DNA from 4 places in the Kitasatospora sp. NPDC005751 genome. Region 1 is predicted to be linked to each of the others. Evidence: riboswitches for the same ligand, from Rfam matches in the RefSeq annotation. Region 1 holds a riboswitch; each other region holds the start of a gene.

Region 1 (7,451 bases):
CTGAACGCCGCGTAGACGCAGAGGGTGACCAGGTTCACCGCGGTGAACAGGCGGGAGGAGAAGAGGCCGAGCGGCAGCATCGGCTCCGGGACGCGGCGTTCGACCACCACGAAGGCCGTGCCCAGCAGCAGGCCGGCCGCGCCGGACACCCACACCACGGCCGAGAGCCCGTCGCCCGCCGCGGTCAGCGCGTAGGTGACCGAGCCCAGCGCGAGCGCGGCCAGCGCCGCGCCGAGGACGTCGAACCGGCCGGTCGCGCTCTCGTCCCGGCTCTCCGGGACGTGCCGGGAGGCCACCGCGACCACCAGGGCGGCGAGCGGGACGTTCAACAGGAAGATCCACCGCCAGCCGGGGCCGTCCACCAGCCAGCCGCCGAGGAACGGGCCGATCGCGGCGGACACCCCGCCGAGGCCGGACCAGAGGCCGACCGCCGCCGAGCGGTCGTCAGGGTGGAACACCGCCTGGAGCATCGCCAGCGAGCCGGGGGTGAGCAGCGCCCCGCCGACGCCCTGCACCGCACGGGCGGCGACCAGCACCTCGATGGTGGGGGCCGCGGCGCAGGCCGCCGAGGCGGCGGCGAACCAGAGCACGCCGATCAGGAAGACGCGGCGCCGGCCGTAGCGGTCACCGAGCGCGCCGCCGAGCAGGATCAGGCCGGCCAGGGTGAGCAGATAGGCGTTGAGCGTCCATTGCAGGGCGGCGAGCGGAGCGCCGAGATCGGTGCCGATCCGGGGCAGTGCGACGTTGACGACGGTGCCGTCGAGCATCGCCATGCTGGAGCCGAGCACCGTCGCCAGTAGTACCCAGCGGCCCTGCGCGGTGCCCAGGCGCAGGGTGCCGGCCTCGGAGGTGGCCACCGCCTGATCCTGCGCTCCGGGAGGCGACGTGACAAGGGTCACCGGGGGTGTGTCGGCGGATGGCTTTCCGTAGGTGATCGCATGCGTACGGACACCGAAATCGGCGGAGCGTCGTGGATCAGTGGCACGCGGTGAATCGATTGTGCACATACTGTGCAGCCGATCATTCGGAGTGTCACGGCCTTCCCGGTAGTGGTTGTCGATTCAAGAGATCGACATTGCTTCGCCCGGGCGGATGAGTTTTAGTTCAGCGACCGCCCGGCATTGGACCGGGTGGCCACCGGGTGGAACGCCTAGTCCTGCCGCTGCCCGGTGGTACGAACCGAACTCTGTACGGCAGGAGCGGGGGACCCAAAGGTAAGTCGCCGGACCGGAATTCACGGTCCGGCTTGGGGTGAAGCCGCGCTATGCGGCCGGGCAACTCCAGCCCGAACCCGACAGCTCACCTCGCAGGCGTCGGAGAGGACAGTTCGCCATGCCCGCACAGGCTCGTCGTATCACCCTGCCCCGCGCCGCCCGCATCGGCATCGCCACCGCCGTGACCGGCGCCGCTTTCGCCCTCCCGCTGGTGACCACCATCAGCGCCCAGGCCCACACCGCTCCGGCCGCCAAGCCCGCGCAGACCTCCACCTGGACCGGCGCCACCAGCGTCGACGCCGCGCCGGCCGCTGCCGCCAAGCCGGCCGCCGAGGCCGCCAAGCCGGCCGCCGCGCCGGCCGAGGAGAGCTACAAGGTCGTCGGCGGGGACACCCTGTCGAAGATCGCCGACGCCAAGCAGGTCGAGGGTGGCTGGAAGGCCCTCTACGACCACAACCGCTCGGTCGTCGGTGCCAACCCGAACCTCATCTTCCCGGGTCAGCAGCTCGCGCTGGGTGCCAAGGCCGCCGCCGCTCCGGCTGCCGCCGAGGCCGCCAAGCCCGCCGCCCCGGCCGCCAAGCCGCAGGTCTCGCAGGACGCGCAGAAGCCGGCTGCCCAGCACGCCGCCCCGAAGCCGGTCCAGGCCGCCAAGCCCGCCGAGGCCCCGGCTGCCAAGCCGGCCGCCCCCGCCGCCAAGCCGGCCGCCCCCGCCGCGAAGCCGGCCGCTCCGGCCGCTCCCGCCGCGCCGGCCGCCGTGGCCAGCACCTCGGGCTTCGTCGCCCCCCTCGCCAACCCGAAGCTCGGCACCGCCTACGGCGTGGCCGGCTCGATGTGGGCCTCCGGTCACCACACCGGTGCCGACTTCGTCGCCTCCACCGGCACCCCGCTGCGCGCCGTCGGCGCCGGCACCGTGGTGAAGGCCGGCAACGGCGGCGCCTACGGCAACGAGGTCGAGATCAAGCTCGCCGACGGCCACTACGCCGAGTACGCGCACCTGTCCTCGATCGGTGTGAAGATCGGTCAGACCGTCACCGCCGGCCAGCAGATCGGCCTCTCGGGTGCCACCGGCAACGTGACCGGCCCGCACCTGCACTTCGAGATCCGCACCGGCTCGGAGTACGGCTCGGACATCGACCCGATCGCCTACCTGCGGGCGCACGGCGTCTCCCTCTGACCTGAGGTCGGACTTCCGCTGGGTGCGGGGCGTACGACCTCCCGGGATGGTCATGTCGGGTGACCGCTCGACCGGGTGGTCGCCGCACCGTCAGCGGATCATGGGCGCGGGACACGCCCTGGCCGGCCCGGCTCGCGAATTTCCTTCGCGAGCCGGGCCGGCCTTTTTCGTGCCCTTCTGACAGGCAGGTGCCCCCCCACGATCAGGGTTTCCATCCGGCGCTTCCGAGTGGTCGGTTCCGTCGTGCGGAAGGCCTTCCGAAAGCCTTTCCGGAAAGCCTTCCTGGGGGGCCTTCCGGGATGTGCCGACGGCCCGTCCGCGGTCGGACGGGCCGTCAATTCTCGGTCGGCGGTCGCGGTGAAAGGAATGGGCTGCCCCGGCGGGGGTCAGGACCGGTGGGCGGGCAGGTCGCTGTTGGCGGCGGTCAGCAGCTGGTGCACGCGGTGGCCGAACTCGTCCGCGTCGCGGGCCGGCTCGGGGAAGACCAGGCGGACGTCGCGGTGGCCGTAGGGGTGGTCCAGGCGGAGCACCAGGCCGTGCCGGTCGAGGGCCAGCGGGCGGACGTCGGGGTGTCCGACGAGCAACTCGCGGTCCAGCAGCCGGGTGAGCACGGCGAGGGCGTCCGGGTGGTCGTCGGCGAGGTGGGTGAGCATCGCCGCCTCGAAGCGCGCCAGCGGGTCGGGCGCGGCCAGGGCGAGGTCGGCGCCGGTGAGGGCGGTGGTGCCGTACGGGGTGGAGAGGACGGCGTGTGCGACGTCCAGCCGCAGGTGGACGCTGAGGCCGTCGTCGGCGAGGTGGGCGAGGTGCAGCCGGCCGGCCAGGGTGAGACGGCCGCGGACGCGGTCGCGGACGGCGACCGGGGCGATGTCGGTGAGGTCCAGGACGACGGCCAGACCGTCCTGCTCGCGGGTCACGGCGAGGGTGAGCGGCGAGTCGAGCGGTGCGCCCAGGCGCAGCCGGGAGCCGTGTACCGAGACCGGGGTGTCCAGGTCGTGGTACTCGCCGCAGGCCCGGATCACCACGGAGGAGGTGGCGCTGAGCAGGCTGCAGACCCGTTCGGCGGCGGTGGGTTCGGGCGCCTCGACGTCGACGGGACTGGGGCTCATGACGACCTCCGTTAGTTAGGTGAGGCTAACCTAATCACTTCGCCAGGGGAGGGCAAGGTGTGCGCGGGTGGTTCGCGGGTCGCGCTGGAGGGTGCGCGGGTGCAAGGGATTGCAGGTGGAGATAGCGAGCGCTTGCAAGTATCCGGCGCTCGGTCGTATTGTCGACGCTGGTAGTTGCACACGCAATCTTCTGTACGCTTCTGTACGCTCTGGAAAGCGGTCCCCTCATGCCCCTCGCGCTCCTGGCGCTGGCGATCAGCGCCTTCGGCATCGGCACCACCGAGTTCGTGATCATGGGCCTGCTGCCCGAGGTCGCCGGCGACTTCTCGGTGTCCATCCCCACCGCCGGCCTGCTCATCTCCGGCTACGCACTCGGTGTCGTGATCGGCGGCCCGCTGCTCACCGTCCTCGGCACCCGGATCCCCCGCAAGGGGATGCTGCTGATGCTGATGGGCCTGTTCATCGCCGGCAACCTGGTCTCCGCCGTCGCGCCCGCCTTCGGTCTGCTGCTGGTCGGCCGGGTGCTCGCGGCCTTCGCGCACGGCGCCTTCTTCGGCATCGGCTCGGTGGTCGCCGCCGACCTCGTCGCCCCGCACAAGCGGGCCGGCGCCATTGCCCTGATGTTCACCGGGCTCACCGCCGCCAACGTGCTCGGCGTGCCGATGGGCACCCTGCTCGGCCAGCACTTCGGCTGGCGCTCCACCTTCTACGTGGTCGCGGCGCTCGGCGCGATCGGCTTCGCCGGCATCGCGGCCCTGGTGCCCGTCCAGCCGCGCGCCGAGGACACCCGGCTCGGCCCGGAGCTGGCCGTCTTCCGCAAGCCGCAGATCTGGCTCGCGCTGAGCATGACGGTGCTCGGCTGGGGCGGCATCTTCGCGATGTTCACCTACATCACGCCGATGATGACCGAGATGGCGGGCTTCGCCCCCTCCAGCGTGACCTGGCTGCTCTTCCTGTTCGGCGTCGGCCTGTTCATCGGCAACCTGCTCGGCGGCTGGTTCGCCGACCGCGCGCTGATGCGGAGCCTGTACGTGATCCTGGCGGTGCTGGCGGTGCTGCTCTTCGCCTTCACCCTCGCCTCGCACAGCAGGGTCGGCGCGATCGTCGCCATTCCGCTGATCGGCGTGTTCGGCTTCGCGACCGTCGCACCGCTGCAGAAGCGGGTGATGGACCAGGCCGCCGGCGCGCCCACGCTGGCCTCGGCCGCCAACATCGCGGCCTTCAACCTGGGCAACGCGCTCGCCGCCTGGCTCGGCGGGCTGGTCATCTCGTCCGGGCTCGGCTACGACGCGCCGAACTGGGTGGGCGGGCTGATGGCCGCCGCCGCCCTGGGGGTCGCGCTGCTCTCCGGCGCGCTGGAGCGGCGGGGGGCCGGCGCCGGTGGCAGGGTCGTGGCGCGCGGTGGAGCGGCCGCCGAGGAGGCGGTCACCGCCGGGCGGTGAGCGCGGACCGCGTGGGGCCCGGACACTCGTCCGGGCCCCACGCGTCGTGTCGAGGCTGGTCAGCCGAGCACGGCTCGCGCGTCTCGGTGGCCGGTCAGCCGATCACGGCCTGTGCGTCTCGGTGGCCGGTCAGCCGATCACGGCCTGTGCGTCGATCTCGACCAGCATCGGCTCCTGCGGCAGCTCGACGAAGATCGTGGTGCGGCAGGGCTTCACGCCGCCCGGCGCGATGTTCTCCTCGATGAACGCGGCGTAGACCTCGTTCATCAGCGGGAAGTCGGCCCGCTTGGTCAGGTAGACGCGGAACATCACCACGTCCTCGATGGTGGCGCCGCCGGCCTCCACGATCGCCTTGACGTTCTCCAGCGTGCGGCGGGTCTGCGCCTTCACGTCGCCGTGGTGCAGGTACTCGCCGGTGGCCGGGTCCTGCGGGCCCTGGCCGGAGACCTGGAGGATGGGGCCCTTGCGGACGCCCTGGGAGAACATCCAGGCCGGGGCGGGGGCGCCGTCGGTGCGGATCTCGGTCTTGTCGCTCTGGTCGCTCATGGGCTTCCTCGGTTGGTGGTGGCGGGTCGGCTGGTCCGGGGCCGGCGGGGCCGGCCGGTTCGGCGGGTCAGCCGGTCTGGGGAGCCTGGGGGTTCTGCCCGCAGTCGGCGGAGACGGCGCGGGCGGTGGCGAGCAGCTGGGGCAGCAGCTCCAGCACCTGTTCGTAAGGGAGGACGACGTCGGGGACGGAGATCGAGGCGGCGGCGACGACGCGCCCGCTGGCGTCCCGGATCGGCGCCGCCACGCAGTTGATGAAGGCCTCGTGTTCGGCGTGGTCCTGCGCCCAGCCCTGGGCCGCGACCTTCTCCAGCTCGGCGAGCAGCGCCTCGGGAGTGGTCAGGGTGCGGGCGGTGTGCGGGGTGAAGTCGATGCCGGCCACCACCCGGCGCCGCTCGGGCACCGGCAGGTCGGCGAGCAGCACCTTGGAGACGGCGGCGCTGTGCAGGGCCGCCCGCAGGCCGATCCGCGAGTACATCCTGACCGGGTGGCGCGAGTCGTACTTGTCGATGTAGACGACCTCCCCGCCCTCGTACGCGGCCAGGTGCACGGTCTGGCCGGTGGCGGCGTTCAGCTCGGCCAGGTGCGGCGCGGCGATCCGGCGGACGCCGCGCTGCTCCAGGGCGAGGCCGGAGAGGGCGAAGAGGCCGGCACCGAGGTGGTAGCGGTAGGCCGGGTCGCGGTAGACGAATCGTTCCTCTTCGAGGCTCTGGAGCAGCCGCAGCACCGTGGTCTTGTGCACGCCGAGCACCTCGGCGAGCTGGTCCAGCGAGCGCTCGCCCTCGCCGAGCTCGGCGAGGATGCGCAGGGCGCGGGTGACGGTCTGGCTCATCGTGCTCCAAGGGCCGGGGAGGTGGCCGGTCGAGGGTCGGTGACACCGCCCCCGGTCACCGGCGCCGCCGTCGCGGACGGGACCGGCCGGGGCGGCGCCGCCGCGGGCAGTACGGGGGACACGATGCCATCCGCGGAGACCCGGGTGGCGGCCCACTCCCGGGGGGAGGCGTTCAGCAGTGCGGCGACCACCGGCTCGGGCGGCAGTTCGGCCTGGTCCCCGTGGGCGGTCAGCGCGCAGGCGGCGCTGAGGTGGCCGAGCCGCAGCCGGCGGCGCTGGTCCAGGCCGCGGACGGTGGCCGCGAGGTAGCCGGCCGCGAAGGCGTCGCCCGCGCCGGTGGCCTCGACCACCTCGACGGCGAGGGCCGGTTCGGTGACGGCCGCGCCGTCCCGCTCCAGCGCGGTGACCGTCCGGGCGGCGTCCTTGACCACCACGGTGGCGGGGGAGGGGAACCGGCGGCGCAGCGCCAGCGGGTCGCCGGTGCCGAAGGCGGCCTCGCCTTCGTCGGCGCCGAGCAGCAGCAGATCGGCGGCGTCCAGCAGGGGGGGGAGGACGGCCGGGTCGCGGTCCAGCCAGAGCGCGGGGCGCCAGTTCAGGTCGAAGCTGGTCAGCCGGCCGGGGCGGCGGTCGGCGAGCAGGGCGCGCAGCAGGGCCAGGCAGTCGTCGGACAGGGCAGCGGTGATGCCGGACAGGTGCAGCAACCGGGCACCGGCGAGCAGGCGGACGGCGGCCGGGTCGTCCAACAGGGCGGGCGAGAGCGCGGCGGCGGCCGAGCCGCGCCGGTGGTAGTGCAGCCGGCTGCGCCCGGGGCCGAGGTCGTGCCGGGCACCGGTGGAGCCGCCGACCTCCTTGAGGTAGAGGCCGGTCGGGCGGTGCGGGTCGACGGCGACCGCCGAGACGTCCACCCCGCGGGCGGCGACCTCGCCGACCAGGCGGCGGCCGAAGCCGTCGTCGCCCACCCGGCTGATCCAGGCGCTCGACACGCCGAGCGCCGCCAGGGCGCCCGCCACGTTGGACTCGGCGCCGCCGACCGAGAGGCGGAAGTTCTCCACCGCCTCCAGCGGGCCCGGCCGGTCCGGCAGCAGGACAGCCATCGACTCGCCCACGCAGACCGCCGTCGGGGTCCCGGGCGTCGGGCGC
Region 2 (7,451 bases), on a different contig from region 1:
GACGGGGACCATGCCTGCCGACCCTACCCGGGCTTTCCGGTTACCTTACGTGACATGGAAGAAGAAGACCTGCGGCTCGCCCCGCGCACCAAAACCGCCGAACTGCTCGCCTGGGCGCAGGCGCACGGCCACCCGCCGGTGGCCGAGGCGCCGGTGCGGGCGGTGCTGGCGCTGCTGGAGCTGGGTGAGGGCAGGATGCGTGACGGCTGGCCGGAGCTGACCTCGGACGCCGTGGAACAACTGCTGTACGAGCGGCTCTACCTGTACGTCCAGCCCGAGCCGGAGCAGGACCCGCTGGCGTACGGCGCCGCGGTGCGGCTGCTGATCGACCACCAGCGGGCGGCGAAGCGGCTGAACGCCAAGCGGCAGGAGCGGCTGCACGCGGAGGCCGAGTGGCAGGGCGAGGTGGCCGCCGGGCTGCTGCGCCGCGCCGACCTGGTGACCTGGCCCCGGCTGTACACGCTGCTGCTGCGCGCGGACGGGGTGGACCCGGCCGACGGGGCGACGGTCCGGGCCTGGCTGGAGGCGTTCCGGGAGCTGGCGCCGGAGGACCGGGCGGCCGCCTACGAGCGGCTGGAGGCGACGGGCGCGCTGGACCCGGTGGACGACGGGGGCTGGGACGGCGCCCGGCCGCTCAGCGTCGGGATGGCCACCGACGGTGCCCGGCGGCTGCTGGAGCAGGGGCTGATGCGGCGCAGCTACCGCAACCTGGAGGAGCTCACCGCGCAGGGCCGGCCGATGCCCGACGAGCTGGCCGGGGACTTCGGGGCGTTCGAGGAGGCCGCCGTCGAGGCCGCGCTGGACCTCTTCGGCGAGTGGACGGTGCCGGGGCTGCCGCGGCTGCTGGTGGAGGAGTTCCCGGAGCTGGCCCCGGAGCCGGGCCAGGAGGAGATCGACGCGTACCTGGCGCAGCTGCCCGGGGCACCCGGCGAGGCGGAGGAGGCCGGGGAGTACGGGGACGACGAGTACGGGGACGAGTACGGGGACGAGTACGGCTACGCGCCCGGGGACGGGCACGTGCACGGGTCCGCCGACCGGCCGGACGGGGCCGACGCGGCCGCCGGGGCCTGAGACGCGACGGTGCCCCGGCCGTCGTGACGACGACCGGGGCACCGCGGCGGGCTGTCAGAAGGTGACGCCGGTCAGGGGGTCACGCCGCGCTGCTCGAACCAGCTCTCCGGGTCGACCGGGGCACCGCCGCCGGGGCGGACCTCCAGGTGCAGGTGCGGGCCGGTGACGTTGCCGGTGGCCCCCACCTTGCCGAGCTGCTGGCCGGGGACGACCTTGCCGGAGCCCTTGATGATCGAGGAGAGGTGGCAGTACCAGATCTCGGTGCCGTCGGGCAGCGTCTCGACGATCCGGTAGCCGTACGACCCGGCCCAGCCGGCCGAGGTGATGGTGCCCTGGCCGACCGCGTAGACCGGGGTGCCGGTGTCGGCGGCGAAGTCCAGGCCGGTGTGCAGGTGGGCCCAGTAGGAGGCGCTCTGGCCGTAGTGGGCCGAGAGGTGGTAGTCGCGCACCGGCAGCTCGATGGCGGCGAGCTTGGCCTTCTCGGCCTCCTCGGCGGCCCGCTTGGCCTCCTGCTGCTGGGCCGCGCGCTTGACCTCGGCCTCCTTGGCGGCCTGCAGGCGGGCGCCCTCCTCGGCGGCGGTGCGCTGGCTGTCGGCCTGCTGCTGGATCCGGGCGGCGAGCGCGAGGCCCGGGTCCGCGGCGAGCGCGACCGGGGTCTCGTCCGGGACCTCGACGGCGGGGGCGGCGGCCGGGGTGGCGGAGGCGAAGCCGGTCGCACCGAGGGTGGCGGCCACGGCGGTGACGCCGAGCAGCGGGGCGGTGCCGCGGGTCTGACGGGGCATCCGGTGCCGGTTGCTGTCGGGGGCCTGCGGCCCGGTCTCGGCGCCGGACCCGCCGAACTCGCCCGGGTGGGCGGGCGGCCAGGGGTGGTCGAGCAGCTGGGTGCCGGCGGGGGAGCCGGGCAGGTGTGCCGGAGAGTGCGACGACGCCACGGAGGCGCGCTCCTTTCCTTCCTTCGCGCCTACCGGGTTAGCTGACGGGTTCGGAGCAGGAAGGTCTCCTACGGCTGGGCCTGGGCCCGGCCGATTCACCCCAAGGAACATGGTTCCCCGGCTCCCTGGCCTGCCCGGAGGCCGGCCGGCGGGATTAGGCGACGGCGCACGGTGCCGTCTGGGTACGGCGTTACGAACCGCGCTGCGTTATCAAACGTTAATCCTAGGAGCCTCTGATTCCAAGCCGTCCGTTCGGGACAACCGGATACTACCCGGGCGGTACGTGACCTGATGGGCGATTTGGGCGGATCGACGGCAACTGACACCACCGAACGTGAGGGGACGTCAACGAACGGTCCCCCACTTGAGTACTCCTACTCATGTGCGGCACTCCCGGCGCGGCCATCCTGGCGCCATGAACGCACCGATGCAGTCACGCACCACGGCCGCGTACCACCTCCAGGCCGTCCTCTCCTTCGCCCTCTCCGGCGGCGCCCTCGCCGTCGGCATCGCCTATCTGCCGGTCGGCGGCTGGACCCGCGCCTTCCTCGCGGTCGGCCTGCTCTACACCGTCACCTCCGCCTTCACCCTGGCCAAGGTGATCCGGGACCGGCAGGAGACCAACGAGATCGTCACCCGGGTGGACCAGGCGCGGCTGGAGAAGCTGCTCGCCGAGCACGACCCGTTCAAGGTGGAGGGGGTCTGAGCCGCGGCACCGGGGCCGCCCCGGGGGTCCGACCGGTCGAGGGCTTGACGGCTAAGGCTATTAGCCTTAGCTTTATGGCTATCGGCGCAACGCCGACAGCCCCGCGGACCGAGGAGGCCCCCATGCCCGGCACCTTCACCCCCAGCACCCAGTACCTCGACCTCCCCGGCGGCCGGCTGGCCTTCGACGACACCGAGCAGGGCGACGGCGCCCCCCTCGTCCTGCTCCCCGGGATGCTCGACAGCCGTGCCGCGTACCGGCACCTGCGCCCGCTGCTGGTGGCCGCGGGCCACCGGGTGATCACCCTGGACCTGCGCGGCTTCGGCGAGTCCTCGATCGCCTGGGACGACTACACGCCGGCCGCGATCGCCACCGACGTCCTCGCCCTGCTGGACCACCTCGGCATCGACCGCGCCACGCTGGTCGGCAACTCCTACGCCGGTGCGACGGTGGTCAAGGTGGCCGGGGACGCGCCGGAACGGGTCGCCGGGATCGTCCTGGTGGACGCCTTCGTCGAGAACCCGCCGCCGAACGCGCTGCAGCGCGCGATGTTCGGCGTGATGGGCGTCCTGCTGGTGCACTCGCCCGCGTCCTGGGGCCTCTACCACCGCAAGATGGCGTACCCCGGCCCCAAGCCGGCCGACTTCGACGCCTACGTGGACGGACTGGTCGCCGCGATGCGCACGCCGGGCCGCAAGCAGGCCACCCGGGGCTACGTGCGCGGGGACTCCGCGCCGAACGGCTGGACCGCCGCCGTGAGCTGCCCGGCGCTGGTCCTGATGGGCACCAAGGACCCCGACTTCCCCGACCCCCAGCTGGTCGCCGACCGGCAGGCCGCCGCGCTGAACGGCCGCAAGGTGATGATCGAGGGCTCCGGGCACTACCCGATGGCCGACCGGCCGCAGGCCACCGCCGACGCCCTGCTGCCCTTCCTCGCCGAGCTGGCCTGAGCCCGCCCTTCCGCGCCGCGCCGGCCCGAGCCCGCCCGCTACCTCGCCCACGGAGACCGCACCATGCCCCGAGTCGGACTGACCCCCGAGCAGGTCGTCGACCACGCCCTCGCCCTCATCGACGCACAGGGCCCCGAGGCCCTCACCCTGGCCGCCGTCGCCGGACGGGCCAAGGTGGCCACCCCCTCGCTGTACAAGCACGTCAGCGGCGGACTCGCCGAGCTGCGCCGGCTGATCGCCGTCCGGGTCACCGAGGAACTCGCCGACCGGCTCGCCGAGGCCGCCCTCGGCCGCGGCGGGGACGACGCCGTCGCCGCCGTCCTGCGGGCCTACCACGGCTACGCCACCGAGTACCCGCACCGGTACACCGCGCTGCCGCAGGCCCCGCAGCCGGACGACGACCTGGCCAGGGCGGGCGGCCGGCTGGTCGGGGCGATCCTCGCGGTGCTCCGCGGCTACGGGCTGGAGGGCTCCGAGGCCGTCCACGCCGCCCGGACCGTCCGCTCGGTCGCCCACGGCTTCGCCTCGCTGTCGATCGGCGGCGGGTTCCAGCTCGCCGAGAACCTCTCCGACACCCAGGACCGCCTGATCACCCTCCTCACCGGCGGCCTCCGGAACTGGCCCGGGGCCTGAGCCCCGCCCCCACCGCGCGCCCGGCTCCGTGAGTTCCCCCGGCCGGGCGCCGCACCCGGCGCACCCCGCGCGGCGGGTCGGCCGGACCACGGCGGACCACCCGGTCGGAGCGGCCGGGCAGGGCACCACCGGCGTCCGCACCCCGGCACCGGTGCGCCGTCCGGGTCACCCTTCACCGGCATCGGAAATGAGGTATGAAGAATTGGGTGCCCGACAAGGCGACGGAAAGGCCGGGAAATCCCATGGACCTGACCTCACCGTGGCTTCCCCCCTCCGAGGACGAGAGCCGGGCCCCGCGCAGCAGCCCCACCGCGCGCAGCGCGATGCGCTGTGTCCGGTTACTGCTCGGCTGCACCACCGCCGCCGAACTCCTCGGGACCGTGCTCGCCGAGGGCCCGGGCTGGATCACCGGTGAGGGCTCCGCGCTCTACCTGCTGGACAGCGCCGGAATGCTCCGGCTCACCGCCTCGCACGGCCTGCCCGACTGGGTCCACGAGCGCTACGGCGTCATCGATCCGGCGAGCGAGCTGCCCGCCGCGATGGCCCTGCGACTGCGCCGCCCGTACCTGCTCAGCCCGGAGCGCACCAGCGTCGACTATCCCAACCGCAATGCCGGTATGGGCACCGGAATGGTCGCGCTGATCGCCCTGCCGATGATCGTCGACGAACAGCCGGTCGGCGTGCTCGCCCTCGCCCTCGCCCACCGGGGCACCGTCCCCCGCCGCGATCTGGACGTGCTGGAGACGCTCGGCGACGCCTGCGCCCACCGGCTCGCCCATCTGCTCGACAGCGCGCGGGCGGAGACCCGCCCGGCCGGGACGGCCCACCCGGGGCCCGGCGGCGAGGCCGGTACGGACGGGCGGTCCGCCGCACTGGCCCACCCGATGCTCTCGCTCGCCGTCCGGTCCGCCGGGCACGGCGCCTTCGAGCGCGATCTGGTGACCGGCGAGACCTTCTGGGACGCCACCGCCTACCGTGTGGTCGACCGCCCCGTGCCGCCCGACGGCCCGCCCACCGCACCCGACCTGGACGGGCTGGTCCATCCCGAGGACCTCCCGGACGTCCAGGCCGCCCTCGCCGAGGCACTCGCCACCGGCGGCCCGTACCGGATCGAGTACCGGGTGCCGCGCCGCGACGGCGGTGTGATCCGGATCGAGGAGACCGGCGAGGTGATGCTGGACGTGCACCGCCGGCCGGTCCGGGTCGCCGGGCTGCTGGCCGACCGGGACCGCGGGGGCGCCCCCGCGGAGGAGGCGGCCGGCGGCGGAGCGGGCGGCGGCGCCCCGGCGGCCGGCGCCCGCTCGGCACTGCTGCTTGCGCTCACCCGCGCGCTGTCCCGCGCGGTCACCGTCCGGGACGTGACCACCGCGGTGACCGACGTCGCCCGGCCGGCGTTCGGCGCCGCCAGCATCGTGCTCGACCTGGTCGACGAGGGTCGGCTGCTGCCCGTCTCGCACACCGTGTACGGCGGCCCGCGCCGGACCGAGCTGACCCGGCTGGCCGACCTCTCCGAGGGCGTGATGCAGCACTCGCTGGCCCGCTCCGCCCCGCTGTTCAGCGAGCCCGCCACCACCCGGCCCGGCGGCGGGCCACTGACCCCGGCGTCCTGGGCGGTGCTGCCGCTGGTCGCCTCCGGGCGACAGGTCGGCTCCTGCCTGATCACCTTCTCCACCGAGCGGGTCTTCGGCCGCGAGGACCGCACCCTCTACTCCGCCTTCGCCGGCATCCTGGCGCAGTCCCTGGAGCGCGCCCGGCTCTACGACACCCACCACCACCGGGCCACCGAGCTGCAGCGCGCCATGCTGCCGCGCACCCTGCCCCGGCTGCCCGGGATCGCCAGCGCCGCACGCTACCTGCCCAGCACCGAGGGCATGCAGATCGGCGGCGACTGGTACGACCTGCTGCGGCTGCCGGACGGCCGGATCGGCCTGGTGATCGGCGACGTCCAGGGCCACAACGCCGAGGCCACCGCCGTGATGGGCCAGCTGCGCAGCGGTCTGCGCGCGTACGCCACCGACGGCCACGACCCGGCCGCCACCCTGGCCCGGACCAGCCGGCTGCTGTCCGAACTCGACACCGACCTCTTCGCCACCTGCCTCTACCTCACCCTCGACCCCGCAGACGGGACGGTCCGGGCGGCCCGGGCCGGTCACCCCTCGCCGGTCCGGATCGCGCCGGACGCCCCGGCCGTCGAGCTGGACCTGCCGGGCGGCCCACCGCTGGGCGTGGACCCGGGGCAGCCGTACCACCTGACGGTCGGGCACCTGGCGGTCGGCGAGACGCTGCTGGTCTACACGGACGGGCTGGTCGAGGACCGCGAGGAGGACTACGACGAGTCGGTGCAGCGGATGCTCGGCGGGCTGGAGCTGTGGGCCCGGCAGGCCGGTCCGGTCCGGCTCGGCCCGGCCGCCGCCCTGGAGCGCCTCGCCGACCTGCTGACCCTCAACGTGACCGAGCGCCGCTCCCGGCCGGACGACGTCGCTCTGCTGTTGCTGCACCGGAGTTCGCCGGTTCAGTGAGCCTCCGACGGGGCCGGGGGAGCGGCCCCGGGCGGGGCGCGGCCGGGCCGGAAGCAGGTCGGATTGACGTCGTATGGACGGGATATTGACGAGATCCGGTCACTTGGCGAGATCCGTTCACACCTTCGTAGGATCATCACCCTAGAATTCGCGGCGTGACGATGACTCAGTGGTGTGCAACGGCAACCGGCGTTCTCGCCGCCCTCGCCCTCGTGGCCGCCGCCCGCTACCGCGCCGTCTCCGTCACCCAGCGCCGCCGGGCCGACCGGCAGCAGCGCGAGAACGCCCGCCTCCAGGAGCAGCTCGCCGTCGAACTCGCCCGCCGGGGCAGCGAACTGGCCGCCGTCCAGCAGGAGCAGGAACTCAACGCCTCCACCCAGCGGGCCTTCCTCAGCGTGGCCCGCCGGATCCTCGTGATGGCCCACGACCAGCAGGCCCTGCTCGACGAGATGGAGCGCACCCACGACGACCCGGCGCTGCTGGAGGGCCTGCTCAAGGCCGACCACGCCGCCGCCCAACAGGCCCGCCTCGCCCAGACCCTGGCCGTCCTGTGCGGCGCCCGGGCCGGGCGGCACTGGCCCGAACCGGTCTCGCTGGAGGACGTGGTGCGCGGTGCCCAGTCGCGCATCCTGCCCTTCCA
Region 3 (7,451 bases), on a different contig from region 1:
GCGGGCGGGGGCCCATGCCGGCTGGCCCTCAGGTTCGACGGCACGGGAAGTCGGACCGGTCGACTTCTCACTCCGTGCCGCGCGACCGGCCCGCGCCGCTGCGGCCGAACGGGAGGGGTGGGGACCCATGGGCCTGCCGCCGTCCTTCGACCGAGGGGGCGGAGCCGGACCGGCACCGGGGCCTGCCGCTGCCCCTCTGTGTCGGGTGCATCAGGCGGTGCGGGGCGGCGGGCCGGCACGTACCCCGAGGTCGTCTTCCGGGTCGGGCGGAGGGCGGTGGGGCGCGGCCGACACCCGGGCCAGCCTCGCCCTCGGGGGCGGGCGGAGTGCGGCGGTGGGGCCGGTCCGGTGCCGTGGTCCCGCCGCCTCGGGCGCTGGTGCCTGTCGCCCGTCGGGTCGGGCGGAGTGCGGTGCCGGACCCTGACCGGCACCCGCCCCCTGGCCGGGCGATACCCGGTACGCGGCCTGACCGGCACCCGGCCCCGCCGTCCCCCTGGCCGGGCGAAACGTGGAGGCGGGGGCTCACCGGGGCCGGGTAGGTTCGGGGTGTGACGAATCTTCCGGGCGCGAAGCTGATCCTGCTCACCACCACCCACCGGGTGGCTCCCGGCCTGCTGGCCTGGCCCGCCTGGGAGGCGCTGCGGTCGGCCGGGCGGGTGCTCGCCGGGGACGCCGCGCACCCGCAGCTGCCGGCGGTGCGGCAGGCGGGGGTCGAGGTGGAGGTGGTGGCGCCCGGTTCGGCGCCCGCGCTCGCCCGGCTGCTGACCGGACAGCCGGCCGCCTCGGGGCCGACGGTCTGGCTGGGCAGCCCGGACGGCGACCCCGGGCTCACCGACGCGCTGGCGCGCCTCGCGGTCGAGCACGCGGGCGAGGTGCCCGAGATCGAGGTGCTGCCCGGTTCGTACGACCTGCCGGGCGCGCGGCTGCTGGACCTGGTCTCGGTGATGGACCGCCTTCGCTCGCCCGGCGGCTGCCCCTGGGACGCCGAGCAGACCCACGCCAGCCTGGTGAAGTACCTGGTGGAGGAGTCCTTCGAACTGGTCGAGGCGATCGAGGAGGGGGACCGCGACACGCTCCGCGAGGAGCTGGGCGACGTCCTGCTCCAGGTCTTCTTCCACTCCCGGATCGCCGAGGAGCACCCCACCGACGCGTTCTCCATCGACGACGTGGCGGGTGACATCGTCGAGAAGCTGATGTACCGCCACCCGCACGTGTTCGGGGACGTCGAGGCCGAGGGCGCCGCCGAGGTGGAGGCGAACTGGGAGGCGCTGAAGGCCGCCGAGAAGTCGGAGCGCGAGTCGGTGCTGGACGGCGTGCCGGCCGGTCTTCCCGCGCTGGCGTACGCGGCGAAGCTGGTGTCCCGGGTGCGCCGGGCGGGCTTCACCGGTGTGCCGGACGCGGCCTACGAGCTGCCCGCGGAGCTCACGGCGGAGTCGGCGGGCCGGCTGCTGCTCGCGGTGGCGCAGCGGGCGTTCGACGCGGGGGTGGACGTGGACGCCGCGCTCCGGGCGGCCGCGCGCGGCTACCGGGACGCCGTGCGCGCCGCCGAGGGGCTCAAGCCCGAGTAGCCCCGAGCGGCCTCCGGAGCACGCCCGAGACCCGCGCCCGGGCACGCCCGGGCCGAGACCCGCGCCCGGGCACGCCCGCACCGCGACCGCCGCCCGGGCACGCCGCCCGCGCCGCGACCCGCCGCGCCCCCCGTCAGACCGCCGCCACGTCCTCCACCGCCCGGCGCTGCACCGGGACCACCTCGTCGACGACCTCGGCGATCGCCTCGCCGACCAGGGCGAGCAGTTCGGCCAGCCGCTCCAGGTCGAGGTGGTCCGGCAGCTCGGCGAGGGAGAGGACGCGCTCGCCGCCCGGCCCGGCGACGCAGAACAGGTCGATCGGGCCGAGGTGCTTCTCGGTGGTGTCGACCAGGGCGGCGATGTCGCTCGGGCGGCGGATGTCGCCGCAGACGCCGACGACCGGGCAGCCCGGCCGGTCGAGTTCGGTGGCGAGGTCCTCGGCGATGCCGACCTGCTGGTCGGCGATGAGGACGCCGGAGGCGCCCGCGGCGGTGAACCGGCGGGCGAGGCCGGCTCCCGACCCGCCGGCGAGTACGGCGATGACCACGACTGCCCCGGTGACCCGCATGGTGCGCTCCTCCCTGTGGGCGGCTCCGCACCGGCGCCCACGCATTTTGCTTGCGGAGGATCGTAGGCAGGTCCTGACCCTCCGCAACAGGGATTACCCCTCAGGTGACCAGGCTCACGCCTGCCACGCCGGGGTTCCCCACCGGATACGGTCGACACATGCCAGTTCAGCCCGATTCAGCCCGCCCGCCGCTCTTCACCTGGGAGTTCGCCGCCGACCCGTACCCGGCGTACGCGTGGCTGCGGGAGCACGAACCGGTGCACCGCACCACCCTGCCGAGCGGGGTCGAGGCCTGGCTGGTGACCAGGTACGCGGACGCCCGGCAGGCGCTCGCCGACAGCCGGCTCTCGAAGGACCCGGCCCACCACAGCGGGCACGCCCACCGCAGCGGCCGGGTCGGCATCCCCGGCGAGCGCCAGGCCAATCTGATGACCCACCTGCTGAACATCGACCCGCCGGACCACACCCGGCTGCGCCGGCTGGTCTCGAAGGCGTTCACGCCGCGCCGGGTGGCGGAGTTCGAGCCCCGGGTGCAGCAGCTCACCGACCGGCTGATCGACGGCTTCGCGGAGCGCGGCTCGGCGGACCTGATCCACGAGTTCGCCTTCCCGCTGCCGATCTACGCGATCTGCGACCTGCTCGGCGTGCCGGCCGAGGACCAGGACGACTTCCGGGACTGGGCGGGCATGATGATCCGCCATGGCAGCGGGCAGCGCGGCGGGGTGGGACGCGCCGTCAAGCGGATGCGCGCCTACCTGGCGGAGCTGATCCACCGCAAGCGGGCCGATCCCGGCGACGACCTCATCTCGGGGCTGATCCGGGCCAGCGACCACGGTGAGCACCTGACCGAGAACGAGGCCGCGGCGATGGCCTTCATCCTCCTCTTCGCCGGGTTCGAGACGACCGTAAACCTGATCGGCAACGGCACCTACGCCCTGCTGCGCAACCCCGGGCAGCGGGCGCTGCTCCAGGACTCGATCGCCCGCGGCGAGACCGCGCTGCTGGAGACCGGTATCGAGGAACTCCTGCGCTACGACGGGCCGGTGGAGCTCGCCACCTGGCGGTTCGCGACCAGCCCGCTGACCATCGGCGGCGTGGACATCCCGGTCGGCGATCCGGTGCTGGTGGTGCTCGCGGCGGCGGACCGGGACCCGGCACGGTTCGCCGACGAGAACACCCTCGACCTGGCCCGGACGGACAACCCGCACCTCGGCTTCGGGCACGGCATCCACTACTGCATCGGTGCTCCGCTGGCCCGGTTGGAGGGGCGCGCGGCGCTCACCACCCTGCTCACCCGGTTGCCCGATCTGCGACTCGCCGCTAGCCCGGAGGAGCTCCGCTGGCGCGGTGGCCTGATCATGCGTGGACTGCGCGATCTCCCGGTGGAATTCACCCCAGAGAAGCCCTCCGCAGCACCGGTGGACGGGCTCTGAGCAAATCCGTCCGGCGCCCCCCGGCGGTGTCTCGATCTCGTCGCGCCGAGACCCCGACACGCTGACGGGATGTCGCCGACACGCCCTGGCAGCGGGTATGAATCAGCATCAAACCGGACATAGCCCTGTCGTTGGTAGGCGATCGGCCACGCGCCGTAATTTATGTGTGATACCTGCGATATGAGCTTGTTATTGATGTGAGGATCTGTCTACCCTCCCTGGAGTTCGCAGCTGCGGACCTCGTGCGCGGAACGCCGAATCCTGCCCGCCGCGTTACGGGAAACCGACCAGAACCCTTGGGCAGGGGCGGGGGAACCAGGTTTGTTGCCGTCCCCCACGGCTTGGGGTGAAGCCGCCCGCGCGGGCAGAAGGCGTCCGCGTCGTGCGGCCGGGCCACCTCCCGGTCCGAACCCGACAGCTCACCTCGCAGGCGTGCGGAGAGGACTTCCCCATGCTCTTCGTCGGAACCGGCCGTCACCGTCGTCGCACCCAGACCGAGAAGGCCATCGCCGTTGCCGGCGTGGCCGGTGTCGGACTCGCCCTGCCGCTCCTCACCGCCACCGGCGCCTCGGCCGCCCCGGCCTCGACCTGGGACGCGGTCGCCCAGTGCGAGAGCGGCGGCAACTGGGGCATCAACACCGGCAACGGCTTCTACGGCGGCCTCCAGTTCACCTCCAGCACCTGGAAGGCGTTCGGCGGCACCTCGTACGCGCCGCAGGCCCACCAGGCCAGCCGGGCGCAGCAGATCTCGGTCGCCGAGAAGGTCCTCGCCTCGCAGGGGCCGGGCGCCTGGCCGGTCTGCTCCCAGAAGGCGGGCCTGGCCAAGGGTGGGGCCGCGGCCTCGGTCGACACCTCCTCGGACGCCGAGCCGACGGCCGCCGCCAAGCCGGCCCAGTCGAAGCCCGCGCAGAAGCCGGCGCAGAAGCCCGCCCAGAAGCCGGCCCAGCAGCCGGCCCCGAAGCCCGCCGCCCAGCAGCCCGCCCAGCAGGACGACCGGGCTCCGGGCTTCGCCGGCCAGCCCGGCTGGGACGCCGACGCGAAGGTCTTCTGGTACCAGAGCGACGGCGCCTGGTACTGGACCAGCCACCAGAGCGTCTACCAGCAGTACGCCGGTCAGCAGGCCGCCCAGCAGACGAGCGGGTACGCGGGCCAGGACAGCCGCCCCGCCGCCGCCCACGGCGCCCCGGCCGCGGCCGCTCCCGCCGCCCAGCAGCGCACCGGGCACGGCTACACCGTCCAGTCCGGTGACACCCTGTCGACGATCGCCGCCGCCCAGGGCGTCGAGGGCGGCTGGCAGACGCTGTACGACGGCAACCGCGGCACCGTCGGCACCGACCCCAACCTGATCCTCCCGGGCCAGCAGCTCGACCTCGGCTGACCGCCCGTGTGGTGACTCCCCGTGCGGTGACGCCACGAAGGGGGCCGGCTCGGCCCCCTTCGTCCGCATCCGGCCGCATTTCGTGGGACAACCAGGTGAACTACCGGTGGGTAGCCCGGCCACACGCTGAGACGGGACCGAGGTCGACGTGGTCCCGGGAGCCCGTGCGGTTAGGCTCTGGTCGTAACGACTCCGCAACCATCCGGCCGACAGCACCCATCGTCAGCCGAACCTGCTTCCGCTAGGAGATGCCTCGTGCCGTCCATCGATGTCGTCGTAGCCCGTGAGATTCTCGACTCGCGTGGCAACCCCACGGTCGAGGTCGAGGTCGGCCTCGACGACGGCAGCACCGGCCGTGCCGCTGTCCCGTCGGGTGCCTCCACCGGTGCCTTCGAGGCGCTGGAGCTTCGCGACGGTGACAAGAACCGCTACTTCGGCAAGGGCGTGGAGAAGGCCGTCCTGGCCGTCATCGAGCAGATCGGCCCCGAGCTGGTCGGCTACGACGCCACCGAGCAGCGCCTGATCGACCAGGCCATGCTCGACCTGGACGCCACGCCGGACAAGTCCTCGCTCGGCGCCAACGCGATCCTGGGCGTCTCGCTCGCCGTGGCGCACGCCGCCTCCGAGGCCAGCGACCTGCCGCTGTTCCGCTACCTGGGCGGCCCGAACGCCCACGTCCTGCCCGTCCCGATGATGAACATCCTCAACGGTGGCTCGCACGCGGACTCCAACGTCGACATCCAGGAGTTCATGATCGCTCCGATCGGCGCGGAGTCCTTCTCCGAGGCCGTCCGCTGGGGCGTCGAGGTCTACCACACCCTCAAGGGCGTGCTGAAGGAGCGCGGCCTGTCCACCGGCCTCGGCGACGAGGGCGGCTTCGCGCCGAACCTGGACAGCAACCGCGAGGCCCTGGACCTCATCACCGAGGCCATCCAGAAGGCCGGTTACGTGCCCGGCCGGGACATCGCGCTCGCCCTGGACGTCGCCGCCTCCGAGTTCTACCAGGACGGTGCCTACCAGTTCGAGGGCAAGGCGCTCTCCGCCGCCGAGCTCATCGAGTACTACGCCGAGCTCGTCGCCGCGTACCCGCTGGTCTCCATCGAGGACCCGCTGGACGAGTCGGACTGGGACGGCTGGAAGGCCATGACCGTCAAGCTGGGCGACAAGGTCCAGCTGGTCGGCGACGACCTGTTCGTCACCAACCCGGCCCGCCTGGCCAAGGGCATCGAGACCGGCACCGCCAACGCGCTGCTGGTCAAGGTGAACCAGATCGGCTCGCTGACCGAGACCCTGGACGCCGTCGAGCTGGCCCAGCGCAACGGCTACCGCTGCATGATGTCGCACCGCTCCGGTGAGACCGAGGACGTCACCATCGCCGACCTCGCCGTCGCCACCAACTGCGGCCAGATCAAGACCGGCGCCCCGGCCCGCTCCGAGCGCGTCGCCAAGTACAACCAGCTGCTGCGCATCGAGGAGATCCTCGACGACGCGGCCGAGTACGCCGGCCGCGGCGCGTTCCCGCGCTTCCGCTCCGCCGAGTAGTGACCGCGCGGCCGAGCAGTCGTCGGCCCGGGCCCGTCACGAGGGCCGATCGCGCCCAGTAGCGCAAGCCTGACCGGTGCCCCGCCGTTCACCCCGTAGGGTGGACGGCGGGGCACCGTCGCGATCAGGAGGGGACACGGGAGATGGCAGGCTGGAGGATCCCGGGCTTTGCCGCCCGGCCTCGCTTCACGAGCCGGGCGACCGTCCTCGTCCTGGTGCTCTGCTCCCTGGTCGCGATCCTGGCCTACCCGACCAGGCAGTTCATCTCCCAGCGTTCCGAGATCTCCGCCCAGCGGGCGAAGGCCGAGCATGCCCGGCAACAGGTCGAGCAGCTGCGCCGGGAGAAGACCCGCTGGCAGGACCCGGAGTACGTCAAGGCGCAGGCCCGCAGCCGGCTGCACTACGCGATGCCGGGGGAGACCCCGTACATCGCGGTGGATCCGGCGGGCCGGGGCGCCACCCAGACCTCCGCCGTCCCGCCCGCCCCCTCCGACGGCGCGGCCAAGGCCGCCAAGCCCTGGTACGCGAGCGTCTGGGACTCGGTGGACGCCGCCGACACCGCCGCTCTCGCCCCGCCCTCTTCACCCGCCCCTGCCCCTGCTGGAGCCAGCTCCCCCCATGACCACTGAGAACCACCCCTCTGTCTCCGACACCGACGTCGCGGCCATCGCCGCACAGCTCGGCCGGGTCCCGCGCGGCCTGCGCTCGGTGGCGCACCGCTGCCCCTGCGGCAACCCGGACGTCGTGGAGACGGCCCCCCGGCTCGCGGACGGCACGCCGTTCCCGACGCTCTACTACCTGACCTGCCCCAAGGCCGCCTCGCTGATCGGCACGCTGGAGGCGGACGGCGTGATGAAGGAGCAGACCGCCCGGCTCGCCGAGGACCCGGAGCTGGCCGCCGCCTACCAGAAGGCGCACGAGGACTACATCGCGCGCCGCGACGCCATCGAGGTGCTGGAGGG
Region 4 (7,451 bases), on a different contig from region 1:
CCTGCGGGAGGTCCTCGGCCGGACCGAGGAACAGGCCGGGGAGCTCGTCCACCACACGCTGTTCAGCGTGGAGGGCGGGCACGCGGCGGCCGGCGCACTGCTCGACAAGGGCTGTACGGCGATCGTCTGCGGCAGCGACATGATGGCGCTCGGGGCGATCCGCGCGGTGCGCCAGCGGGGGCTGTCCGTGCCGCAGGACGTCTCGGTGGTCGGGTTCGACGACTCGCCGCTGATAGCTTTCACCGAGCCGCCGCTGACCACCATCCGCCAGCCGGTCGAGGCGATGGCCACCGCCGCCGTCGACGCCCTGCTGGAGGAGGTCGGCGCGAACGCCGCCCAGCGCGGTGAGTTCATGTTCCAGCCGGAGCTGGTGATGCGCGGTTCCACGGGCGCCCGCGCCCGCTGAGACGACGACCGGGGCCCCGGAGGACGATCCAGTCCTCCGGGGCCCCGTCCTGTCCGCCCTCAGCCCTCCTGCGCGGTCGGGCGCTGCTGTCCGGTCCGCTGCCCGTCGGCGGCCTCGCCGGTCCGGCTCTCGGTGCGCCGCCCCCGGGCGAGGTAGTCGCGCAGGATCAGCTCCACGGCGTCCTGCGGGTTCCTGGTGCCGGAGAGCATCATCGCGTCGATCGCGAGATTGGCGTCGAGCGTGACGGTGACCTGGGCCATGTGACTCCTCCTCGGGTGCAGAGCAGCAGCATGCCCGCCGGGCCCGGGTTCGGCCATGCCCGGGCCCGGGCCCGGGCCGTCCCGCGCGCGGGCGTGCCGGAGCCCCCGGGGAGGAGCGACCAGACTCTCCCCGGGGGCTGCGGCGGGTGGCGCGGACCGCGTGCGGACCGCGGGCGGGATCAGACCCGGCCGGCGAAGTCCGGGGCCCAGTTGGCGATGGTCTGGGTCCGCACGCCCACGCTCGGGTTGGCGGCCTCGACGTACTTGCCGTCGCCGATGTAGAGCGCGACGTGGTAGACGCCCGAGTCCTGGCCGTTGTTGGACCAGAACAGCAGGTCGCCGGCCTTGAGGGCGTCCAGCGAGACGTGGGTGCTGGCGGCGGCCTGGTCGGCGGCGACCCGCGGGACGGAGACGCCCGCGGCGCGCAGTGCGGCCTGGGTCAGGCCGGAGCAGTCCCAACCGCCGTTGCCGGTGCCGCCGTAGACGTAGGCCTGGCCGACCTTCGACTGGGCGAAGGAGACCGCGGCGGCCATGCTGCCGGTGGCGGCCTGGGCCGGCGCCTCGGCCGACGCCTGGGCGGCGGGCTTGGCGGCCGGAGCCTGGGTCTGCGCGGCCGGCTTGGTGGCGGTCGCGGTGGAGCCGTCGGCCTTGCCGGTGGCGCCCGAGGAGCGGTTGAACCAGTCGAAGCCCTGGCCGGACTCGTCCGAGGCCCGGGTCTTCGCGCGGTCGCCCAGGCTCAGGTGCTGGCCCGGGTAGATGACGTGCGGGCCGTCGCCGAGGGTGCCGCGGTTGAGCTCGTAGAGCCGCTCCCAGCCGCCCTGGACGTTGTTCTTGTCGGCGATCGAGGAGAGCCAGTCGCCCGCGACCACGGTGTAGTCGGAGGAGGCCTGCGCGTCCTGACGGTACTGCTGCCAGTTCCGGCCCTGCGACTGCTGGGCGGAGTCGGCGGCCGGGGTCTCGGCGGCCTTCGGGGCGGCCTTGGGCGCGGCCGGCTTGGCGGCGGGGGCGGGGGTCTGCGCCGGGGCCGGGGTGGCCTTCGGGGCGGCCGGCTTGGCGGCGGTCGCGGTGTCGACGGCGGCCGGGGTGCCGCCCTTGGTCAGACCGGCCTGGACGGAGCAGACGGGCCAGGCGCCGGGGCCCTGGACGGCGAGCACCTTCTCGGCGACCGCGATCTGCTGGTCCTTGGTGGCGAGGTCGGCACGCGCGGCGTAGCTGGTGCCGCCGAACGCCGCCCAGGTGGAGTTGGTGAACTGGAGGCCGCCGTAGAAACCGTTGCCGGTGTTGATGCTCCAGTTGCCGGTGCTCTCGCACTGGGCGACCTTGTCCCAGGTGGCGACGGAGGCGGCCGAGGCGGAGCCGGCGGTGAGGCAGGGGACGGTGAGGCCGATGCCGACGACGCCGAGGGTGGCGATCGCTCGGCGGGTGCGGCCGGACAGGCGGGTGCCGTTGGTGGGCAGCATGGTGACGCGGTCCTCTCCCACGCCTGCGAGGTGAGCTGTCGGATTCGGGCTGGAGTTGCCCGGCCGCGCTGTGGACGCGGCTTCACCCCTAGCCCCGAACCGGTACGAACCGGTCCCGGGCGACTTACCTGTGGTTCCCCCGCTCCTGCCGTGGTGCGTTCTGCGCTGCCAGCGCACCCGACGGCAGGACTCGGCGTTGCGGGTGGGCTGGGTCCGTGTGGCCACGAACGGGGAGCACGTTAAGCAGACTTAAGTTCATACCGCAAACATGTGTGACGGTCATCACAGTTTATGAGGAGCGTGCTGAATGGCTGTCCACCATGATCAGAAATGACCGATTTCGAGCAACGCCCGTCGGAGTCACGGCAACTGCCTATGCTTCAGGGCATCAGGACCGACGCGGCCGTCTGGGGGGAGGGCTTCGCAGCGATGGCGATGGACGAGGGTCCGGAGGCCGGCGCGCCGGCCGAGCGGCCGCGTGGAACGCACCGCCGGGCAAAACACCGCAGAGCGGACATCCCGCCCGCCGAGCCCCGAACTCCCCTGCCCCGGCGGACGATGCTGCGCTGGCTCGCCGTCGGCACGGTCTTCGCGGCGGTCGGCGGCGAGGAGGCACTGCGGCGCTCCCTGGACGGCCGCTCCGCGCCCGTCGCCGCCGCGGAGGACCCCGCCACGGGGCCGGGAGCGGCCGACCCGGCCGCGGAGCACCGGCACGGCGCCCCCGCCGAGGGGACGGGCGCGCCCGGGCAGCCCACCGCCGGAGCCGCCCCCGCACCCACCCCCGACCAGGGCGGCCGCCCCTGGTCGGACCCGGCCGGCTGGGGCGGCCGGGTACCCGGACCGCAGAGCGCCGTCCGGATCACCGACCGGGTGCTGCTCGACACCGACGCCGCGATCGGCTCGCTGCTGGTCGAGCCGGGCGGTGCGCTCACCTTCGCCGCCGACCGCAGCCTCACCCTCGCCGCCGCGGGCAACGTCGAGATCCGCGGCACCCTCGCGCTCGCCCCCGAGGGCGCCGCCGTGCACACCGTGCGCTTCCCCGCCGTCGACGAGCGGCGCTTCCGGGGGGACGGCATGAAGGTGGTCGACACCGACGTCGGCCTCTGGGTCACCGGCGCCGGGTACCTGCGGCTGGACGGCGCGGCCAAGACCGCCTGGGTACGCGCTGACCGGGCGCTCGAGGCGGGCGACACCACCGTCAGCCTGGCCGCGCCGCCCACCGGTTGGCTGCCCGGCGACGAACTGGCCGTCACCCCGACCGGCCCGCCCGGCGAGGACGGCTTCTCCACCCGCTACGACCTCGCCGTCGTCCGGTCCGTCAGCGGATCCACCGTCACCCTGGAGGCGCCGCTGACGTACGCGCACCCCCGGGTCGGCGCCGGAGGGGGCGTCACGGTCGGCGCCGAGGTGCTCAACCTGACCCGCAGCGTGCGGATCGAGGGCACCGCCGAGGGCCGCGCCCACGTCCACCTCACCACCTCCCGCCGGGCCGACCTGCGGCACGCGGCGCTGCGCTGGGTCGGCCCGCGCACCGACACCGCGGAGTCCTGGAAGGGCCCGGACGGCAGCGCCCCGGTGACCGCCCCGGTGCTCGGCCGGTACGGGCTGCACTTCCACATGCTGGGCGACACCACCCGGGGCACCGTCGTCGAGGGCCTGGTGGTCCGCGACGCGGGGAGCCACGCCTTCGTCCCGCACGCCAGCCACGGCATCACCTTCCGCAGCTGCATCAGCCACGACACCTGGGAGGACGCCTACTGGTGGGACGGCCCGCCGGACACCCGCACCCCGCAGCAGCCCTCCGACGACATCGTCTACGAGTCCTGCGTCGCCTCCCGCACGCGGCTGGAGCCCAACCCGCGGGCCTACCGGCTGACCGGCTTCAACCTCGGCGCCGGCACCGGTGGCAAGGCGCTGGACTGCGTGGCCGTCGGCGTCCAGGGGGCCGACGGCGCCTCCGGCTTCGAGTGGCCGGAGAACAGCGAGGGGGTCTGGACGTTCCAGCGCTGCCTGGCCCACAACAACCTGCGGGACGGCATCTTCGTCTGGCTGAACGCCCAGCAGCACCACGTGGTCACCGAGTTCGCGGCCTACCACAACGGCGGGTGGGGCATCGAGCACGGCGCCTACCTCAACGACTTCGACTACACCGCGAGCGTGCTGTACGGCAATGGCGGCGGGGGAGTGGCGCTGCACTCGCTCGGCCGGGACAAGGGGACCCTCTTTGACGGCCTGCTGATCGACGCCGCCGGGCAGAGCGACTACGGCGTCTCCACCGCACGCCACGAACTCGCCGGGGAGGCGGTCACCTTCAGCCGCAGCCGGTTCACCGGCCACCGCCGGGCCGGGATCGCCTTCCGGGCCACCCCGGACGGCAAGCCGGACGACATCCTCGTCCTGGACTGCGAGTTCGACGGCAACGAGCTCTGGATGGACCCGGAGTCCGCGCCGCCGAAGAACATCCTGCTGCGCCGGGCGGGGCAGACCGAGGTGCTCCAGGTGCGCAAGGCGGACGGTGGCGGCGGGCGGTCGCCGTGGAACGCCACCGGCGTGCCGGTGGCCGCCTTCGCCGCGCAGTCCCGGCCGGTGCAGCTCCCGGCGCTGCGGCTCAAGGACGCGGCGGCGGCCACCGGCCGGGTGGGCGGGCGGACCTGAGGCGGGCCTGAGGCCGGCCGGGGCCCGCCGGGGCCCGCACCGACGCGCCGCGGACCGGTACGGCGCGGGCCCGTACGGAGAGGGGCCGGTGCGGCGGGGACACGTACGGCGGGGGGTACGGCGAGGGCCCGGAGCGGGTGCGCTCCGGGCCCTTCGGCGTTCGGGGTCCGCTACTCGGCGGCGGGCTCCCCGGCCTCCTGGGCAGCGGCCTCCTCGGCGGCGGCCTGCGCGGCGAACGCCTCGGGGGCGACGGCCGGCAGCACGGCGAGGTAGGTGGCGGCGATCAGCTGGCCCACCGTGGGGTAGGCGCCGAGCGGCGCGGCGCTCGGGCAGCCGGTCTCCTCGGCGGCCGTGGCGAGCAGCTCGGAGTCGGCCTCCGGGCCGATCACCAGCGGGGCCAGCGCGGGGCGCTGGGAGCCGGTCTCCTTGAGGTGCGCGACGGCGGCGGCCACCGAGCCGGGCACGTCGAGCGCGGCGGGCACGACCGGCACCGCGAGGCGGGCGGCCAGCAGCACACCGGTGATCCCGGCCGCCGCGGCGGCCTCCTCGCCACCGACGGTGGTGAGGACGACGCCGTCCGCGGCCGTCGCGATGGCGAACAGCCGGGCGCGGTCGGCGCGGGCCAGCCCCGCCTCGGAGAGCCGGACGTGGACGGCCTCGGCGAGCAGCGGGTGCGGGCCGAGGACATCGGTGACGTGGGCACCGTACTCGGCGGCCAGCGCGTGCAGTTCGGTCAGGAAACCGTGCGGGCCGGGGACCAGCGGCACCACGACCGGGGCGGGCAGGCCCGACTCGGCGGCGTGCGCCAGCAGTTCGGCGACGGAGTACTCGTCACGGCCGGGCTCGCTCCCGCCCGCGCCGCTGTCGAGGTAACCGGCCGCGGTCTGCACGCCGTTCTGCTCGCTGCGTACGATCGACAGCAGTTCCTCGACCACGGAACGGGACTCCGGCCCGGCGGTCGCGGGCACCGCGAGCACCAGGGCCGGGGATCCGGCCGGGATCTCGGGGCGCTCGGGGCGTCGGTGGCGCCCCCGCGCACGGGAGCCTGGGGTGCGGACGGGCAGTGGCGCGCCCGGGATGGCTGCGGTGCTCATGGCGGAGATCGTAGGACATCCCCCGGCCAACGCTGCAGTCGGCTGCCGTACCGGGAGGGGCGGGGTGCCCGAAACTCGGACATACCGTGATCAATCCCTATGTGGCTACCACTTCTGCCTGAGACGTGACAGGAGGTGCCGCGCGTTGCGGCGGTGGCGCGTGAGATGTCTCACAGCATACGGACGGTCTGACGGAGGGTCACGGCGGTGCGACTCCGGGCGCCCGAAGATCAACATTCAGCGGGTGGCCGCCTACGGGCGGTTATCGGAGTCTTCCCGATTGCCCCGGATATGTCCGCTTACGTTCCCTCAGGTGTCGAGGCGGTGAAGAGTTCCGTTTTGTCGACGAAAGGCCCGTGCACCTGCAACGTCCCGTGCTGATGCACGTGCACTGGAGCTATCATCACGTCAAGTGAGGCGTTGTGCCGGGCCGGTACGGGGCCGGCCCAGTCGTTCGGCTGCGAGCCGGGGCGCCGAGCTGGACGACTACTCCGGAGCTCTTCGGGAGATTTCTATGCACGACAGGTACGACACGTACAACGGGATGGCGGCTGCGGACCTCAAGGACGTGGTCTGGCAGAAGAGCCTCCACAGCAACTCCCAGGGCAACTGCGTCGAGTTCGCCGCGCTCCCGGGGGGCGACGTGGCGATGCGCAACTCGCGCTTTCCCGATGGTCCGGCACTGATCTACACCCGGGCCGAGATCGCGGCGCTGCTGCTGGGCGCCAAGGACGGGGAGTTCGACCACCTGGCGGTCTGACCGCTTCGTCTTCTTCGCCATCGGGGGGCCGTCGTGGGTGCTGACACCACGACGGCCTTTGTCTTCTCCGCCCGGCCGCCCCGTGGTGGGCGTCGTGAGCGGGTGCCGCCGGTGCGGCCGTCGCTCCGGGAGGCTGTCACCGGGCGATCGCGCGACCGGCTGCCGTCGGGCGGTCGCCGTCGGGCCGGGGCTCGCGGGCGGGCCGCTGCGGACCGGGCACCACACGTCTGCCGCCAGGAGCGTGCGCGGCCGCGGATCGGGAGCGGTGCCGTCCTCCCGGTGCCGCACCCCGGGAGTGGTGCCGTCCTCCCGCCGGCCGCGGCGCACGGCTAGGCCGAGCGGCGGTGCCGCCCGCCGAGCTCCGCCAGCGCGCCGGCCTCGGGCTCGAACAGAGCCCAGACCACCTTGCCGCCGCCCAGCGGGTGCCAGCCCCAGGACCGGCTGAACGAGTCCACCAGGTGCAGCCCGCGACCCGATTCGGCGACGAAGTCCGCCTCCCGGGCCACCGGCCCGGTGCTGCTGGGGTCACTGACCGCGCAGACCACCTGCGGTGCGCGGTGCACCAGGCTTATTCGGATCGGTAGTCGCCCCTCGGGAGCGGGCTGGGTGGGAAAGTCGTAGTCGTCGCGCGCGCCGCCCGTCGCCCCGGGGCACGCGCCGATGGCGTGCCGCAGGGCATTGGTCACCAGTTCCGAGGCCACCAGTGCGACGTCGTCGAACAGTTCGCCCAGTCCCCAGCGCTGAAGAGCGGTCCTGGCGAAGTCGCGCGCGGTTCTGACGGCTTCGTAGCGAGGGGCGAGCGTACAGGTGACCACA

What was found. Region 1 has a riboswitch for cyclic di-AMP ahead of ABZ497_RS18320 (LysM peptidoglycan-binding domain-containing M23 family metallopeptidase). Riboswitches for the same ligand answer to the same signal wherever they lie in the genome.
Region 2: linked by a shared signal. The riboswitch ahead of ABZ497_RS16570 (M23 family metallopeptidase) and the one ahead of ABZ497_RS18320 (LysM peptidoglycan-binding domain-containing M23 family metallopeptidase) in region 1 are both predicted to bind cyclic di-AMP.
Region 3: linked by a shared signal. The riboswitch ahead of ABZ497_RS28470 (transglycosylase family protein) and the one ahead of ABZ497_RS18320 (LysM peptidoglycan-binding domain-containing M23 family metallopeptidase) in region 1 are both predicted to bind cyclic di-AMP.
Region 4: linked by a shared signal. The riboswitch ahead of ABZ497_RS19645 (transglycosylase family protein) and the one ahead of ABZ497_RS18320 (LysM peptidoglycan-binding domain-containing M23 family metallopeptidase) in region 1 are both predicted to bind cyclic di-AMP.

The regions. Positions count from the first base shown of each region.
Region 1 covers NZ_JBEXYC010000017.1:98,888-106,338, reverse strand. The annotation lists gene ABZ497_RS18325 (MFS transporter) at 1-857, opposite strand, end outside; cyclic di-AMP (ydaO/yuaA leader) riboswitch at 1,168-1,328, shown strand; gene ABZ497_RS18320 (LysM peptidoglycan-binding domain-containing M23 family metallopeptidase) at 1,333-2,388, shown strand; gene ABZ497_RS18315 (DUF2470 domain-containing protein) at 2,775-3,494, opposite strand; gene ABZ497_RS18310 (MFS transporter) at 3,722-4,936, shown strand; gene ABZ497_RS18305 (RidA family protein) at 5,066-5,482, opposite strand; gene ABZ497_RS18300 (IclR family transcriptional regulator) at 5,550-6,311, opposite strand; gene ABZ497_RS18295 (sugar kinase) at 6,308-7,451, opposite strand, start outside.
Region 2 covers NZ_JBEXYC010000014.1:132,192-139,642, reverse strand. The annotation lists gene ABZ497_RS16580 (GNAT family protein) at 1-12, opposite strand, end outside; gene ABZ497_RS16575 (hypothetical protein) at 55-1,071, shown strand; gene ABZ497_RS16570 (M23 family metallopeptidase) at 1,143-2,003, opposite strand; cyclic di-AMP (ydaO/yuaA leader) riboswitch at 2,016-2,174, opposite strand; gene ABZ497_RS16565 (YiaA/YiaB family inner membrane protein) at 2,419-2,709, shown strand; gene ABZ497_RS16560 (alpha/beta hydrolase) at 2,832-3,659, shown strand; gene ABZ497_RS16555 (WHG domain-containing protein) at 3,723-4,292, shown strand; gene ABZ497_RS16550 (SpoIIE family protein phosphatase) at 4,535-6,811, shown strand; gene ABZ497_RS16545 (sensor histidine kinase) at 6,973-7,451, shown strand, end outside.
Region 3 covers NZ_JBEXYC010000046.1:41,982-49,432, forward strand. The annotation lists gene ABZ497_RS28455 (MazG family protein) at 549-1,568, shown strand; gene ABZ497_RS28460 (SDR family NAD(P)-dependent oxidoreductase) at 1,702-2,136, opposite strand; gene ABZ497_RS28465 (cytochrome P450) at 2,295-3,569, shown strand; cyclic di-AMP (ydaO/yuaA leader) riboswitch at 3,844-4,016, shown strand; gene ABZ497_RS28470 (transglycosylase family protein) at 4,021-4,947, shown strand; gene eno (phosphopyruvate hydratase) at 5,203-6,489, shown strand; gene ABZ497_RS28480 (septum formation initiator family protein) at 6,633-7,118, shown strand; gene ABZ497_RS28485 (DUF501 domain-containing protein) at 7,108-7,451, shown strand, end outside.
Region 4 covers NZ_JBEXYC010000020.1:12,671-20,121, reverse strand. The annotation lists gene ABZ497_RS19655 (LacI family DNA-binding transcriptional regulator) at 1-406, shown strand, start outside; gene ABZ497_RS19650 (hypothetical protein) at 466-666, opposite strand; gene ABZ497_RS19645 (transglycosylase family protein) at 846-2,147, opposite strand; cyclic di-AMP (ydaO/yuaA leader) riboswitch at 2,134-2,292, opposite strand; gene ABZ497_RS19640 (hypothetical protein) at 2,502-4,781, shown strand; gene ABZ497_RS19635 (hypothetical protein) at 4,952-5,875, opposite strand; gene ABZ497_RS19630 (DUF397 domain-containing protein) at 6,390-6,635, shown strand; gene ABZ497_RS19625 (ATP-binding protein) at 6,965-7,451, opposite strand, start outside.